Regions from separate parts of the Cellvibrio chitinivorans genome, predicted to be linked through region 1. Evidence: predicted binding sites of a transcription regulator. Region 1 holds the regulator's gene; each other region holds the start of a gene.

The links. The regulator PhoB, encoded in region 1, activates phosphate uptake and scavenging genes when phosphate is short. The targets are predictions, from matches to a motif close to TGTCATAAANNTGTAACA.
Region 2: SPL68_RS13515 (porin) is a predicted target of PhoB. The motif match lies at 3,465-3,482, and genes of this name have one in related genera.
Region 3: SPL68_RS07270 (phosphatase PAP2 family protein) is a predicted target of PhoB. The motif match lies at 2,692-2,709, and genes of this name have one in related genera.

The regions. Positions count from the first base shown of each region.
Region 1 is NZ_JAYKKN010000001.1:763,127-768,578, forward strand. Features, by position in the region: gene SPL68_RS03235 (hypothetical protein) at 1-799, opposite strand, end outside; gene phoR (phosphate regulon sensor histidine kinase PhoR) at 970-2,253, opposite strand; gene phoB (phosphate regulon transcriptional regulator PhoB) at 2,402-3,100, opposite strand; gene SPL68_RS03250 (alpha/beta fold hydrolase) at 3,221-4,222, opposite strand; gene ubiA (4-hydroxybenzoate octaprenyltransferase) at 4,273-5,148, opposite strand.
Region 2 is NZ_JAYKKN010000004.1:354,326-359,777, reverse strand. Features, by position in the region: gene hrpA (ATP-dependent RNA helicase HrpA) at 1-1,198, shown strand, start outside; gene SPL68_RS13530 (HvfA family oxazolone/thioamide-modified RiPP metallophore) at 1,343-1,696, shown strand; gene SPL68_RS13525 (HvfB family MNIO-type RiPP peptide maturase) at 1,696-2,565, shown strand; gene SPL68_RS13520 (HvfC family RiPP maturation protein) at 2,562-3,302, shown strand; gene SPL68_RS13515 (porin) at 3,598-4,635, shown strand; gene SPL68_RS13510 (hypothetical protein) at 4,738-5,187, shown strand; gene SPL68_RS13505 (energy transducer TonB) at 5,244-5,452, opposite strand, start outside.
Region 3 is NZ_JAYKKN010000002.1:146,880-152,331, reverse strand. Features, by position in the region: gene galK (galactokinase) at 1-1,019, opposite strand, end outside; gene SPL68_RS07280 (UDP-glucose--hexose-1-phosphate uridylyltransferase) at 1,027-2,070, opposite strand; gene SPL68_RS07275 (diacylglycerol kinase) at 2,263-2,634, opposite strand; gene SPL68_RS07270 (phosphatase PAP2 family protein) at 2,795-3,337, shown strand; gene SPL68_RS07265 (MJ1255/VC2487 family glycosyltransferase) at 3,399-4,460, shown strand; gene arfB (alternative ribosome rescue aminoacyl-tRNA hydrolase ArfB) at 4,490-4,906, opposite strand; gene SPL68_RS07255 (SoxR reducing system RseC family protein) at 4,908-5,381, opposite strand.

The DNA.
Region 1 (5,452 bases):
CGCTGCTTTCAAACACATTCTCGCCTGGTTGGAAGACCGTGATAGGACCGTTCAGGTCGGCAACTACGATACAGTCAAGCTGTGGGTAGCCGGGTACGTTGATAGACCAGGAACCGTCTGCGTTTTGGGAGGAGTTATTTTCATCCAGTGGGATGGTTTCAAGCACATTGCCCGCAAGATCAACAACGACTACAGCCAGTTGATTGAGCGGCAGAATCTCTTCAGTTTTATGTGCTTTGGCACTGCGGCCGGTTTTAGCGAGTGCTGCAACATCATCCAGCTCGGGTGAGCTGATTGTTACCGTGAAGGTGGTAGTCCCTGCAGCGGCAGAGCTGCTGGAATTGGAACTGCTGTTGTTCAGGCTGGAGCTGCTGTCCATGCTTGAACTGCTGCTATTGATCGAGCTGCTGGACACAACAGAACTGCTTGCGACTGAGCTGGAGCTGGTGGCTACCGGGCTGGAAGATGAAGACGTCGTCGGGGTAGAGCTGATAGTGCCACCGGTCTGGCTGGAGCTGCTCTCCATGCTGGAACTGTTAGCATCGCTTGAACTGGAACTGCTGGCCTCAACAGAGCTGTTCTCTACTGAGCTGGAGCTGGCTTCTACTACGCTGGAAGATGAGGAGGTAGCTGGGGCGCTGGAAGTTACTGAAGATATAGAGCTGGAACTAGAGCTGATGGGAGCCACGCTGCTGGTTGGCGCAGATGACTTATTACCACCGCCGCTACCGCCTCCACCACAGGCGACCAAGGTCATTACAGATACAGAAATTAGCCCAAATTTAAATTTATTAGTCATAAAAACTCCTGTTTTGATAGTAGGAACCGTGCATTTTACACATATTTTATGCGACACAGTTCTATAACTTAGCCCAGAAATAAGCGCTTGTTAGATCAAAAAAGGTACTTTTGGGGATATCTATAGCTAATGGTTTTAGCGCCAAACCTGAATTGGCTGTCTATTGGTTTCTATTCCTGCAGCGGAAAAACACAGATAAATACGCTGCCTTTGCCTACTTCACTGGTGATTTTCAGCTCGGCTTCGTGGCGCATCAATACGTGTTTTACAATCGCCAAGCCTAACCCCGTGCCGCCGGTGCCGCTGTTGCGGCTGGCATCAACGCGGTAGAAGCGTTCGGTCAGGCGTGGGATGTGCTGGGCTTCAATGCCCGGGCCGTTATCGCTGACGGAAATGTAAAAGTGTTTTTGATCCTGCCATAGCAGAATGCTCACCTTGCCTTCATTGGGGGTGTATTTGATGGCGTTGGTGACCAGATTGGAGAAGGCGCTGTGCAGCTCCTTTTCATTGCCCGACAGCATCAGCGGTTTAGTGGTGTTGTTGCAGATCAGCGTCAGCTGCTGGGATTTGTCTTTGCTCAGCACATCCGCCTCGCTTTTGACGATGGTGAGCAGCTGTTCAATATTGATCGGCTTGTGATTGTGCCCTGCTTCTGTCGTCTCAAGCTTGGAGAGCACCAGCAGGTCGTTGATCAGTAGCGACATGCGCTTGGCCTGCTGCATCATTTGTTGCAGGGGTTTATCCCAGCTGGGGGTGGTGTTGTTATCGGCGAGGGTTTCCACATAGCCGTTGATCACCGTCAGCGGGGTGCGCAGTTCGTGGGAGACGTTGGCGATAAAGTCCTGTCGCATCTGTTCGAGGTTATGTAGTTGCGTCACATCGCGTACCACAATCAAGCGCTCGCCTTTGCCAAATTGGGTGATCTGGAATTGCAGGTGGCGGGAGTTAAAGCGCGGCGATGGCAGCTCCAGCGGTTCGCTGAAATTGCCCTCTTCAAAATAGGCGACAAATCTGGGGTGGCGGATAAAGTTGATTACCGACTGCCCCTGATCTTTGGCGTGCAGCGCGAGCATGCGGTGCGCCGCCGGGTTCCAAAAGTCCAAATGGCCGCGCGCATCCAGAATCAGTAGACCGTCTTTGAGTGCCGAGCTGATCTCCTGAATCCGTTTGATCACCGCTTGCAGGTTTTCTTTTTCATCGCGCTGTTGTTTTTGCAGCTTGTAGATATTGTCGAAAATCTGCCCCCAAATGCCGCTGGCTTCGGGCGGGTATTCAGTCTGCTGGGACACAATCCATTGGTTGAGGCGGCGCATCTGGCGCAACATCAGCAGGATGAAAATGACGCAGCCGATCAGCAACCAAACAGCAATATTGCCGGTAACAAAGCCGATCAGGCTGCAAATGGCGAGGATAATGAGAATGCGCTGGAGTTCAGCGCTGAAACCTTTTAACAAGACCGACAACCTCGTGGCACATAGCGGTAGCAAGGTCGGGGCACCGCTGTAAGACCGTCTGAGACATGGATGTCGAAGATGAGCCTACAGGGATGTATTCACGGCGTGTCTTGCAGTGGTGTCCCGACTTTGCGACGAATTCAGTGAATCAGGCTTCGATACGGGTAGAGAAACGATAACCGGTACCGCGCACTGTCTGGATCAGGTCTTCGTGGCCATCCACAGTCAGGGCTTTGCGCAGGCGGCGGATATGCACATCAACCGTGCGCTCTTCCACATACACATTGCCGCCCCAGACGTGATCCAGTAACTGGCTGCGAGTATAGGCTCTTTCCTGATGGGTCAGGAAAAATTCCAGTAAACGATATTCGGTCGGGCCCATATCCACCGACTGGTCATTAATAGTGACGCGGTGGCTGGCGGGGTCGAGGCAGAGACCTTGCACGGTAATCGGTGCGGAGGTGATTTGTGGATCGGCGCGGCGCAATACCGCTTTCAGGCGGGCAACCAGTTCGCGCGGCGAGAAAGGCTTGGTGATGTAATCATCCGCGCCCACTTCCAGACCTTGAATCTTGTTGTCTTCCTCGCCTTTGGCGGTAAGCATGATGATCGGGATATTCACGGTCACTTCATCGCGCTTTAAGCGGCGCGCCAATTCGATCCCGCTGGTGCCGGGCATCATCCAGTCGAGCAGAATCAAATCGGGTTTTTCATCGATAATCAGGCCGTGAGCATCCTGGGCATTGCTCGCTTCCATGACATGATATTCGGCCATTTCCAAGGCCACGCGCAGCATATCGCGGATTGCAGATTCATCATCAACGATAAGGATTTTACGACCGGTCATATAAGTTCTACCTGAAATAACAGCTGAATGCCGCACAGTTTTGTGAAGCTAATGTTGCAGAGTATTAAATAATTTCAGTGTTACAAATTTATGACAGTGTAAACATTTCGCAAAAAAGTGTTATCGCGCTAGTTCTTTTAATAAAGCCTGATGAAAACGCTCTGGCGCTTGGATTTGTGGCGAGTGGCCTAAATCCGCGAAGTTAACCAGTGTCGCACGTGGAATGGCTTGCGCTGTTAAACGCCCGAGTTTTTTATAGTTGCCCAAGGTTTTTTGCAGCTCAGGGGGTGCGGCGTCTTTGCCTAAGGCGGTATTGTCTAGCTCACCAATCAAGAGCAATGTCGGCATTTTCAGTTGCGGGAATTCGTAAACCACCGGCTGGCTCATAATCATGTCGGCGGTCAGCGCCGAATTCCACGCCACCAGCTCCTTGCCTTTGCCGCGATACATGCCCGCCTGCATCTCCACCCATTGGTCAAACTCCGGGCGCCACTTGCCAGCGTAATAAGTCGATAACTGATACTTGCGGATGCCCTCGGCGCTGGTATTCAGATCGCGTTTGTACCAGTCATCCACACTGCGATAAGGCACGCCCAGTGCTTTCCAATCCTCAAGGCCGATGGGGTTTACCATCACCAGTTGTTCGGTTTGCTGCGGGTACATAAGCGCAAAGCGGGTGGCGAGCATGCCGCCCATGGAGTGCCCCATCACCGTGACTTGATTGACGCCGATAGAGTCGAGCAACGCGCGGGTATTTGCCGCTAACTGCTGGAAACTGAATTGATAATGCGCAGGTTTGCTGGATTTGCAAAAGCCGATCTGGTCGGCCGTCACTACGCGATAGCCTGCATCTACCAGCGCCTTGATCGTCCCTACCCAGGTCGCGGCGCAGAAGTTTTTGCCGTGCATCAACACCAGCGTACGGCCATTTGGCTGCGCGGGTTTGATATCCATGTACACCATTTCCAGCGCTTGCTGCTGGGATTCAAACGCGAAGGTTTTGGTGGGATAAGGGTATTCAAACCCTTCCAAGCGCGGACCATAAACGGCGGGTTCGGCAGCTTTGGCCAAGGCGGCGGTAGTGCTAGTGATCAGCAGCGAAAGACATAACCAGAACTTCATAGTTCGTCCTCTGTGGTGATGATGGGGTTGGGGTGAATTCAGGCGGCTACTCAAGCCGCCGCAGGCGTTTGACGGAGCGCGTAATCTGCGACCAGACCGACAAATACCGCTACGCCGACCCAGTTGTTATTGAGGAAGGCTTTAAAGCAGTCCTCGCGTTTGCGGAAGCGGATCAGCCATTGTTGATAGGCAAAGAGTGCGGCTGCGACTACCAATCCCAAATAATACAAGCCGCCTAATTCAAAGCGGTTGCCGACCAACACCAGCGCATAAATCGTCATTAGCTGGAGCACACCGGTCATCAGACGATCCTGCTCGCCAAACAAAATCGCGGTGGATTTGACGCCAATTTTCAGGTCGTCATCGCGGTCAACCATCGCATAAAAGGTGTCGTAGGCGACTGTCCAGAGCACTGTTGCCAAATAGATCAGCCAAATTCCCTGCTGTAATTCGCCCGCTTCGGCGGCGTAGGCCATGGGAATTCCCCAGGCGAAGGCTGCGCCTAAAAACACTTGAGGTAGATGGGTGTGGCGTTTCATAAAAGGGTAGCAGAAAGCCAGAATCAGCCCGCCGACCGAGAGTTTGATGGTGAGCGGATCGGTCATCAGTACCAGCCCGAAGGCGATCAGGCAGAGGGCGACAAACAGGCCGAGCGCCTCTTTGCTGGATACCGCGCCAGTGGCGAGCGGTCGGTTTTGAGTGCGTTTGACCTTGCCGTCGATTTTACGGTCGGCAAAGTCGTTGATCACACAGCCAGCGGCGCGCATCACGATCACGCCCAGAGTAAAAATCACCAGATTTTTGATGCTGGGCACACCTTTAGCGGCAATCCACAGGCTCCACAGGGTTGGCCAGAGCAATAGCAAGGTGCCAATCGGGCGATCCATACGCATCAGGCGCCAATAGATGGCGGCTTTTTGTTGCAGTTGGCTGGGCGATGCACTGGCTTTGGCATTTTTATCGGCTGATTTAATGATTTTCGCCACTTTTGAAGGTTTTTTTAACGCCGTTTTAACTGGGGGTTGGGTTTGGTTGTGTGGCTGATTTTGCGGCTGGCTTGTGGCTGTGCTTACTGAAGGGGGTGTAGATGGAGTTGTTGATGGATTAGCAGCGGTAGCCGCAGGCTGCGCCTTAGGCTTAGGGTTGCCCTTTTGCTTATTGGATGATTGCGGCGCTTTGGGGTTTTTGGGTTTTACATCTTTGCTCATGGCCAAAAGTCGCTTCTATTTA
Region 2 (5,452 bases), on a different contig from region 1:
ATCGCTGCCCAAAAATCTGCGCAAACATTTTGTGCCTGTGCCGGACGTAGTGGATAAGTTATTGGCAGTCATTACGCCCGATAACAAACCCCTGTCAGAAGCAATGGGCTTGCAATTAAAACGTTTAACCGGCGTAGATATTCCCAAAGAAGCCTGGTTGGAAACCAACGTGGATGATTATTATCGATTTAATATTCATGTGGTGGATGACAAAGGAAAAATTATCGCCAGTAGCCGCGACTTGAATTCGTTGCGCGACAAATATCGCGAGCGAGTGCAGCAGAATATTCAATCGGCAGCGACGGATATTGAGCGCGATTCCATTACCAATTGGGATTTTGATGAGCTGCCAAAATCCATTCAGTTGCCGCGCGGTGGAATTAATATTCGCGCATATCCAGCTTTGGTTGATAAAAACTCCAGCGTCGCTTTGCAAGTGCTGGATAATCCTTTACAGGCATTGGATCTCACTCAACGCGGCCTGACACGATTGATGTATTTATCGCTTGGGCAAACGGTTAAATATTTGCAAAAAGAATTATTAAAAGGTCAGGAGGTCGCACTGACACTTGCGGGAATTGGCAATCGCGAACAGGTGGTTGATGATTTAATCATGGCGGCGATCAAACAGCTTGCCTGCGCAGACCAACAACAATTGCCGAGAACCAAGACGATATTTGATGAAAATCTTCTATCAATAAAAGATAAGTTGATTGCCCATGCTCAAGAATTAGCGAACCACTTGGTTACCAGTTTGAAGTTATTGGTAGACATTAAAAAGCAGCTTAAGCAGCAAAAAAATATGCTTATGTTGGCTTTCACCATAAGTGATATCAATCAGCAATTGAGTCAGCTTTTTTACCCCGGCCTAGTTTATAAAACGCCGGCGCAATGGTTGCAACAATATCCAAAATACATGCGTGGCATTCAGCAGCGCTTGGAGAAAGCCGCGTTAAATGCACAAAAAGATAAATTGCAGCTCGCAGACATTGCACCTCATTGGAAACGTTTGTCTGATTATCTGGAGAAAGAGGGTGAGTATCGTCTTGCGCAAAACAGTGCGCTGCAAGATTACCGCTGGTGGATTGAGGAACTGCGTATATCACTATTTGCCCAGACCTTAAAAACCCAGGTGCCGGTATCGGATAAGCGTTTGGATAAACAATGGGAGTTGGCGATGTTGGAGGCGCAGGGTTAAAAAGTGTTTAGGTGGTGTAACAAAGTCAGTGTACTTAAGTCTATGCCCATGCATGACGCAATCGCTAGCTCTGTTTCTTTGCCTATGCTAATTTCTCACTCGGCCTGACAGCCGTTACTAACACATAATCTGCTGGAGTTTATTATGAATAACAAAATCTCTTCCATGTCTGCCTTGTTTGGTGCTGCTGTAGTTGCATCGGCTACCTTGGCTCCTATTGCATCAGCTGCGGATGCCAGCTTTACGGCTAACTCTCTGAATGCCGGTTATACCCTGGCGGATAATAGCGCTACCAAATCTGAAGGTGAGCACAAGTGCGGCGAAGCTAAATGCGGTGCTGAGAAAAAAGCGGAAGGCGAACACAAATGCGGTGAAGGTAAGTGCGGTGAAGGCAAATGTGGCGAGGGTAAGTGCGGTGCTGAGAAAAAAGCTGATGGCGAAGGTAAATGTGGTGAAGGCAAATGTGGTGCTAAAAAAGAAGAGAAAAAAGCTGAGTAATGCGCGTTGATTCTTCTGCTGTAAATTATACGGCTGATATCTGCGGTGCAGGCCTTGGTCTGCGCCGCAGTCTTCTCGATACCCTTTCACAATCGACACCGAGCGACATTCATTTTATGGAAGTTGCGCCGGAAAATTGGATTAATCTGGGTGGTCGCTTAGGTAAAAAGTTTCGCGCTTTTACCGAGCGATTTCCATTTGTCTGTCATGGTCTGTCTCTTTCCATTGGATCACCCGCACCACTAAATACTGAATTGTTATTGGCTGTAAAAAAGTTGATGCGCGAACACGGTATTCGCTATTACAGCGAGCATTTAAGTTATTGCAGCGATTCCGGTCAGCTCTACGATTTATTACCAATCCCCTTCACTGAAGAAGCTGTCGATTACGTCGCTGAACGTATTCAACGTGCGCAGGATATTCTCGGCCAGCGTATCGCGATAGAAAATTCCTCTTACTATTGCGCGCCTCAACAAGAGATGAGTGAAAGCGAATTTATCAATGCTGTGATTAACAAGGCGGACTGTGCGCTTTTATTGGATGTTAATAATATCTACGTCAACAGCATTAATCATGGTTACGATCCCTATGAATTTCTCGCCAGTTTACCCGGAGAGCGAACCGCCTATATTCATATCGCAGGGCATTACCATGAAGCTGAGGATTTGCGTGTAGATACGCACGGTACACCGGTGATTGCATCTGTGTGGCAATTGCTGGAAAAAAGCTATGAATTATTTGGTGTAAAGCCGACGTTACTTGAACGCGATTTTAATATTCCCCCTCTACCTGAATTGATGGCCGAGTTGGATGAGATTAAAAAGCGCCAGCACAAATTTTCTGCATCGATGCAGGAGCCGGGTCAATGAAATCCTTTCAGGAAACACAATTGACATTTGCCAGACATATGCGCGCGCCGACTGAATATCCGGCACCGGATGGGATGGAAGATCGGCGTATGGGGATTTATCGCGAGCTGGTTTACAACAATATCGAAAGTTTGATCGCTACCGTTTTTCCCGTACTGCGTTCGATACTGGATGATTCAAAATGGCACAGCATGGTGCGCGATTTTATTCATCACCATGAATGCAAAACACCTTATTTTTTAGAAATCAGCGAAGAGTTTTTGCATTATTTAGCGCAAGAGCGAGGGCTTCGTGAAGGTGATCCGGCATTCTTGCTGGAGCTTGCTCATTACGAGTGGATTGAGCTGGCACTCGATGTTAGTGAAGATGAGATCCCGAAGGCAGGGACTCTACCGCTGGAGTTGCTTAATGCAATACCTTTCGTGTCACCTTTGGTGGCTAATTTATCCTACCAATATCCCGTTCATAAAATTTCCCCTCATTTTCTTCCGCAATTTGGATCGCAAACACACTTGCTGGTTTATCGTAATCGTGACGATAAAGTTTGTTTTATGGAGGTGAGCCTGTTAACCCAGCGGCTTTTATCCCTTCTACAGGCCAGTCCTTTACGTCTTATTGATGTAGTGGAAATGATCGCAACTGAACTGCAAACAGGTGCGAAGAGTATTTCTACAAGCGATGCACAAACCTTAATCAAAGAGCTTTATGGTTTGGGAGTAATTAGCCATTTTGGTTGAGTTTTGTACGTTTAGATCAGGTTTATCGGACGATTGGTGTCGTTTTGATTACTAAAACCGCAAAAATTGTGCAAAAAAATAGGGAATTTGATCTAAAACATCGCTTAATCACAAAATGCCTGATTTTTTCTTTATATAATCCATCGCCGCTGTTTGGGTGCCTGTCATAATTTTGTAATCATCTAGTCACACAATGGCAACACATTTGAAATGCAAGTGTCATTTTTTCTTACAGACCTGATTCCCTATTGTTCAGGAAATGAACATTAAACACACAAAACCAGGAGACAACTCCATGAAAAAAACATTATTGGCCGTGGCATTAGCTTCCCTCGTACCTGTCGGTGCATTTGCCGATGTTGTCGTTTACGGTAAAGCTAACGTTGCTTTGCAAAGTACTGACGAGGCTGAGCTTTCAGCAGCTAACGGTCTTCAGGCAGATGGCAGCAAAGTTGAGTTGGTTAGCAACGCTTCTCGCATCGGTATCAAAGGAAGTGAAGAAGTAAACTCCCAGCTGAAAATTATTTATCAGTTTGAATATCAAACCGAAGTTGATGATGGCGCCAACGGCAGCCAGACTTTCGGCCAGCGTAATATCTTTTTAGGTTTACAAGGCAGTGCCGGTACGATTATGGGCGGTCACTTCGACACCCCAACTAAAGTAGCTCAAGAAAAAGTGGATTTGTTCAATGATCTGGAAGGCGATCTCACCAGTATTTTTAAAGGTGAAGTTCGTGCCAGCAACATCGTTCAATACGTAACCCCTTCCTTCGGTGGTGGCTTCTCTGCGTCTGTGGCTTATGCTACCCCTGAGCGTGACAACGTAACTCTTGCATGTAATGTTTTAACCTCTGTGGAATGTGAACGCTCCGAGGGTGTGTCGGCCTCATTTAGCTACACCAGCCCGATGTTTTATGCTGCGATCGCGACTGATCAAGACGTTGGATTGGACGGTGTGGATTTGATTCGCGCTGTAGCTCGCTTGACTTTGGGTGCTTTCCAATTTGGTGTATTGGGTGAAAGCTACGAGGGACCAAGTGCTGAATATCAGGGTAATGCTGTCGAATTGGTAGAGATTGACGAAGACGGTGTATTGGCATCTGTATTGTGGAACATGACTGACAAGTGGGCATTAAAAGCCCAATATGGCGATTCTGACGTTAGATTTGTTGACGGGAAAACTGCGAGCTTGGGCTTGGACTATAAGATGACCAAGAGTGCCACTCTGTACGGCTACTATACTCAAGTAGAAAATGGTATGCCTGATCTGGCGACAACTGACAGATACCGTGATGATAAGTACGCTGGTATTGGTATGGATTTCAAATTCTAATTCGTTTTTTGAATTAGTTTGAAAGTACAAAGGGTGCCTCATGCACCCTTTGTTGTTTTAGGGTTCTGCTGACTGATGTTGATACTGTTATAGGAGAAACTGATGAAACATTTAGCAATTTTTTTAATGGTTTTTAGTGCTGCTCTGCCAGTTTTTGCTGAGGAAGAATGTGTGCCTGCTGTGGATGCAGCAGACGCAATGAACGTTAATCAAAAAGAATGTGACTACAGCAATGAAGGATTAAACGGTTATCTGCACAACGCAATGAATAAGAGTGAAACTGGAACTGCGGTTGCTACTACAACGATTGCAGCTAGTGGGGCTGCAGCGGCAACGCAAGCGCAATCCGTTAATGGTGCTGCTCAGTTTGGTGCGGTTCATGAATTATCGGTTGAGGTTACTAAATGGTCCCGCGTGTCAGATGCGCGTGCGCAGTTGTTGCCTGATGCAATGGAAATTTGCCCGGATGGTTTTGCCGTGAAAGGTGAAAAATATCGCCCAAGAGCGAAAAATAAAATTCTGTTGGTGATTGAGTTTTCCTGCCTGAAATAAGCTAAAAAAAGACCGCGATTAAGCGGTCTTTTTGTTTAACCAAGTTGCTGATCGCATTATTGTTGGTAGTTAACTACCGCAATATAGTGCATGGCAGTTGGTTTGTTCTCTACGAATCCAGGAATAAACTTGGATTTTTTGAGTGAGCTTTCAATGCTTTCGGCATCGGCTTTTTTGCGCATTGCTGCTTCAATTGTACTCACGGTTTCTACTTTTCCATCCGCTTCGACATTTGCCATTACGCGCGTGGTTTTACCTTCGGCGA
Region 3 (5,452 bases), on a different contig from region 1:
CCGCCAAAGCCGCCGCCAGTCATGCGCGCACCTGCTTTGCCTTCACCGGCAACCGCCAGAATGTTTACCAAGGTATCTATGGCAGGCACGGTGATATTAAAATCATCGCGCATAGACGCATGGGACTCTGCCATCACCTTAACCAGACCCGCCAGATTAGCTTCCGATAAGGCTTTTGCTGCATCCAGCGTGCGCTGATTTTCAGTCAACACGTGGCGCGCACGACGGAAACTTAAATCATCCAACTTGCCTTCTGCCGCAAGCAGTTGCGACAACTCAACAGCGCGCAAGGACGACTGACCAAAATAGGCCGCCGCCTGCTCACATTGCTGGCGACGCTGGTTGTATTCGCTATCCACCAAACCGCGCTTAACACCGCTGTGCACGATCAGAATTTCCCAATCGGCTGGCACGGATACGGCACGAGTAGATAAATCCTGACAGTCGATTAGCAATGCCGAGTTTTCCTGACCGCGCGCTGAAATCAGCTGATCCATAATGCCGCAGTTACAGCCGACAAAATTGTTCTCTGCCGCCTGCCCCATCAACGCCGCCTGGGTTGGATCAACGGTTTCACCGCTGAGCGAGGTGAAGGCGCGAATCAGTGCCATCTCAAGTGATGCCGAACTGCTCAATCCAGCACCGGAATGCAGATCACCCGCGATATATAAGTCGCCACCTGCGAGAGCAAAGCCTTGCTTGCGCATCTCTTGCACAACACCGCGCACATAGTTGCTCCATGAGGCATCGGCATCATGTACTTGGGTCGCATCCAGATCGATAACGACTAATTCGTTATCAAAGTTGTAGGCTACCAAACGCAGTTTGCGGTCATCGCGCGGGGCAAAAGCGATATAGGTGTGATAGTTGATTGCTGCTGGCAGCACAAAACCGCCGTTGTAGTCCGTGTGCTCGCCAATCAGATTGACGCGACCAGGCGCTTTAACCACCGCAACAGGTGGAACACCAAAATAATTTGTAAATAATTCGCTCATACGAGCGTTAGAGAGAGTCTTCACGCTCGTCTTACCTCAATCGAAAATGAACAGGAGTTTGTTGACGCAAACGTTCAGCCGCTTGTTCAGGCGATAAATCGCGCTGCGGTTCAGCCAACATTTCGTAACCCACCATAAACTTACGCACGCTCGCGCTGCGCAATAGCGGCGGATAAAAATGCGCATGCAACTGCCAGTGAGCAGTGTCATCCGACAGGAAAGGTGCGCCATGCCATCCCATTGAATAGGGGAAGGAGCATTCGAACAGGTTGTCATAGCGGGCGGTGATGTCACGCAATATGGCGCCAAGGCTTAATTGCTGAGCTTCGGTTAAATCGGTGATGCGCGCCAGCTTGTGCTTCGGCAGCAGCAATGTCTCGTACGGCCAAGCAGCCCAAAATGGAACCACCACCAACCAGTCATCGTTTTCAACTACTACGCGCTCGCCATTGGCAGATTCTTTTTGCGCGTAATCGAGCAACAGCGGAACAGCGTGTTTATCGTGATAATCGCGCTGTAATTCATCCTCTTTATTTACTAGCGTCGGCAGCTGCGATTGCGCCCAAATCTGGCCATGCGGATGAGGATTGGAGCAGCCCATGACCGCGCCTTTGTTCTCAAAAATCTGCACGCTGGCGTACTGCTTGCCGAGGTCAGCCGCTTCGGTCATCCAGGTGCTGATAACCGCCGCCATTTCTTCATCATTTAACAGCGGCAGGGTTTTACTGTGATCCGCGGAAAAACAAATAACGCGGCTGGTGCCATGTTCAGATTGAATTTGAAACAGCGCATCACTGCTAGCTGGAGCATCTGGGACCGATGGCATCAGCGCCGCAAAGTCATTGGTGAATACAAAGGTGTTTTTGTAATTCGGATTAAACTCGCCGCCCATACGCTTATTGCCCGCGCAGAGATAACAAGCCGGATCATGCGCCGGACTGTCCGGCCATTGATTCTCTTCTTGCTGCCCCTGCCAAGGGCGTTTGGTGCGATGCGGGGAAATCAGCAGCCATTCTCCCGTAAGCGGGTTATAGCGGCGATGAGGATGTTCGTTTACAGAAAATTCTTCAGTCATATGGATTCTTATAGAAAGTCGCAATAGTGCATATAAATATGATAATTAACCGATTTGTGTAATTTACCCTAAAGCCATCACCACTGCAATCAAGCCGAGCCAATTCAATAAAAGAAAGTCCGCAAAACAAAAGCCCCGGCACTCAGGCCGGGGCTTGGGGTTTATCTCAATAGTGGCTGAAGCGCACAGCAATTAACCAAATCGATTAAATGCCACTATTCCCCAGACTATTGCCAGCAATAACAGGCTTATAAATACCAAGGCCGAACCTATGTCTTTAGCGCGCCCAGACAACTCGTGGCGCTCGGAGCCGGTGCGATCCACTACTGCCTCCACTGACGAGTTAGCAAGCTCAGCCATTAGCACCCAAAACACACTACTGATAAGCAAAATAAGCTCAATATGGGTCTGCGCCAACCAGAAGGCCGTAGGTATCAAAATAATTGCCAGCACCACCTCCTGCCGAAATGCAGCCTCATATTTCCAAACCGCTGCAAAGCCTTTCATCGAATAGCCAAATGCATCGATGATACGTGCGATACCGGTTTTGCCAGGTTTACTCATTCATTACCTCCGCAGGAATGATCACTACACATTGATTTCATGGCAGCCATTTAAAGCCGTCACACAATAGTCACACAGCAATGTTACTAATAGATGGACGCGGACTTGGTGGCCTTGTCCGCAGGATTTCATCAGCAACCGGTTAAAACGGCGGTGAATCATGAACACTTTATTACAGCGCGTCCACCACTTGGATACCCTCGCCTTTTTATGGGTGCATGTCACCAAAGGCTTTCAATATCGCCGCTCCGTCAGATTTGTTTCCAAGACGGGTGATGGCCCACTCTATCTTATTGTCGCTCTGTTTCTACTAGCGCTTGAACCGACTTACGGCACTCAGTTTTTCTGGGCCGGAATTATCGCTTACGTGTTTGATGTAAGCCTCTATCTGCTGCTAAAAAATCTCATCAAACGCGATCGCCCCGCGGTAAAAATTACGACTTATCAAGCCTGGATTACGCCATCGGATCAATTCAGTTTTCCATCCGGCCATACCGCTGCGGCTTTTGTATTTGCCTGTTTGGTTTTTAATTTTTACCCACTGTTTGCTATTCCCTGTTTTATCTGGGCCAGCGCAATCGGCATGAGCCGTGTGCTGCTCGGCGTGCACTACCCCACCGATTTAGTCGCTGGCGCCATCCTTGGTAGTACTTGCGCATTTTGGGGAATTTATTTGCACTCGTTAATTCTTGCGCTGCACTAAATACGCTTTTAATTAACCCAAGCAACTGAATAATTTTCAATCCATTATCAAGCGAGACTGCATGAAAATATTGTACGGAGTTCAAGGGACAGGTAATGGCCACACCACGCGCGCGCGCATCATGGCCAAGGCTTTTGCCAGTGTAGGAGCACAAGTTGATTGGGTTTTTTCCGGGCGTGAACGCGAAAAGTTTTTTGATATGGAAGCCTTCGGTGATTTTCAATCTTATCGAGGGCTCACCTTTGCCACGCAAAATGGCAGAGTGCAGTACGTAAAAACCGCTCTCACTTCCAACATCGCCCAGCTTTATCAGGATACTAAAAAAGTAAACGTCGAAGGCTACGATTTTATTATCAATGATTTTGAACCAGTATCGGCTTGGGCTGCAAAACGCGCCGGTAAAAAAGTCATTGGCATCTCGCATCAGAATGCATTTTTTTACGACATTCCCAAAGCAGATAGCAATTTTGTCACCGACTGGTTTATGCATAATTTTGCACCAGTTACACAGGCAATTGGCTTGCATTGGCATCACTTTAATCAGCCGATTTTACCGCCCTTGGTTGAGCCATCGAATTACCCGAACATCTCAATCCCCAAGCACTATTTGGTATACCTACCGTTTGCAGGCTTGGAAGATATAGTGCCGCAATTGCGCCAATTTCCTGAGTATGAGTTTTTCGTTTATCAACCCGTTCCAGCTGCTTATGACGAAGGCCATATTCATGTGCGCCCGTTTTCGCGCGAAGGGTTTCAAGTGGATTTACACCGCTGTGAAGGCGTTATTTGTAGTGCAGGTTTTGAATTGCCAAGCGAAGCAATTCACTTGGGCAAAAAAATATTAGTGCAGCCGGTTGCCGGACAAATGGAACAAAAATCCAATGCGCTGGCGCTGGAAAAATTAGGCTATGGCCAAGTCGCTAAAAAGTTTGATGTGGAAACCTTGAGCAAATGGTTACCAATAAAACCACCTGTAAGCCCGCGTCATTATCCCGATGTGGCCAAAGCATTGGTCAATTGGTTGATGAATGACGGTGGCGAAAATATCCGCGATTTGCAACAAAAATTGTGGAAGGAAAGTTTCGAGAAAGAAGTATCGCTAAACGGCCTGTTTGCAAAATAACAGCCAAGCGAAAAAGCGGTTGTGCAAAATTAATCCAACTGCACTTTTTGTCGTGCTGATTTGATTGAACCGCGCTGGGATTTAGCATCCATCCGGCGTTGCTTGGAAGAATATGTTGGTTTGGTCGCACGGCGCAATTTTTCGATTTTTATGGCATCAAGGATAATTTCTTGCAGCCGTGCCAGTGCATCTTCACGGTTTTGCTCTTGGGTGCGAAAACGCTGGGCTTTAATCACCAATACACCTTCATTGGTGATGCGCTTATCGCCCAGCGCCAACAAGCGCGCTTTGCAAAACTCACTTAACGACGACTTGGGGATATCAAAACGCAAATGTATCGCACTCGACACCTTGTTGACATTTTGCCCGCCCGCTCCCTGCGCACGCATAGCGTTGCATTCGATTTCACTCAGGGGAATCACGACAGACGCATTCACTCGCAACATATTAATGCTGCCCGGCAGGCTGATGGAAATACAGCGGCTTTCGATCATCGACCAGCACCGGCTGCAAATCGCGGTTTAATCGGTTACGCCAGGAATGCCAGCGCACCAGCAAACCGCCCAACAGTAATCCAGCAAAACCACTGAGTGTGGTGATGCCTTCGCTCGCGAACTGGTGATGTGCCACCGCAGCGCCTATGAGCAAAGTAATCAGTGGCAGCATGTAGACCAACATGGCGCCCTTGGCGATAACTTCTTCGGGGATGCCAATCTGAATCTCATCGCCCAACTGATAATTCGCCGGATCGCGCCCTTCCAGTAATACCCAGATGTAACTGGTGTGGCCATCCCACTTATTGATCAGACTTTGCCCGCAGCCCTTCTCAGCTTTACAGGAGCCACAGGCCGACTTCTGGATGGTCTCTACCCAGACACCTTCGGTTTCTATCGACACTATACGACCGGTTTCAAGAATCATCTAAACCACCTTGGGCAATCAACCCCGACAAACTGTGAAGCCATCAATACAACTAATGCTCTAATAAAAAG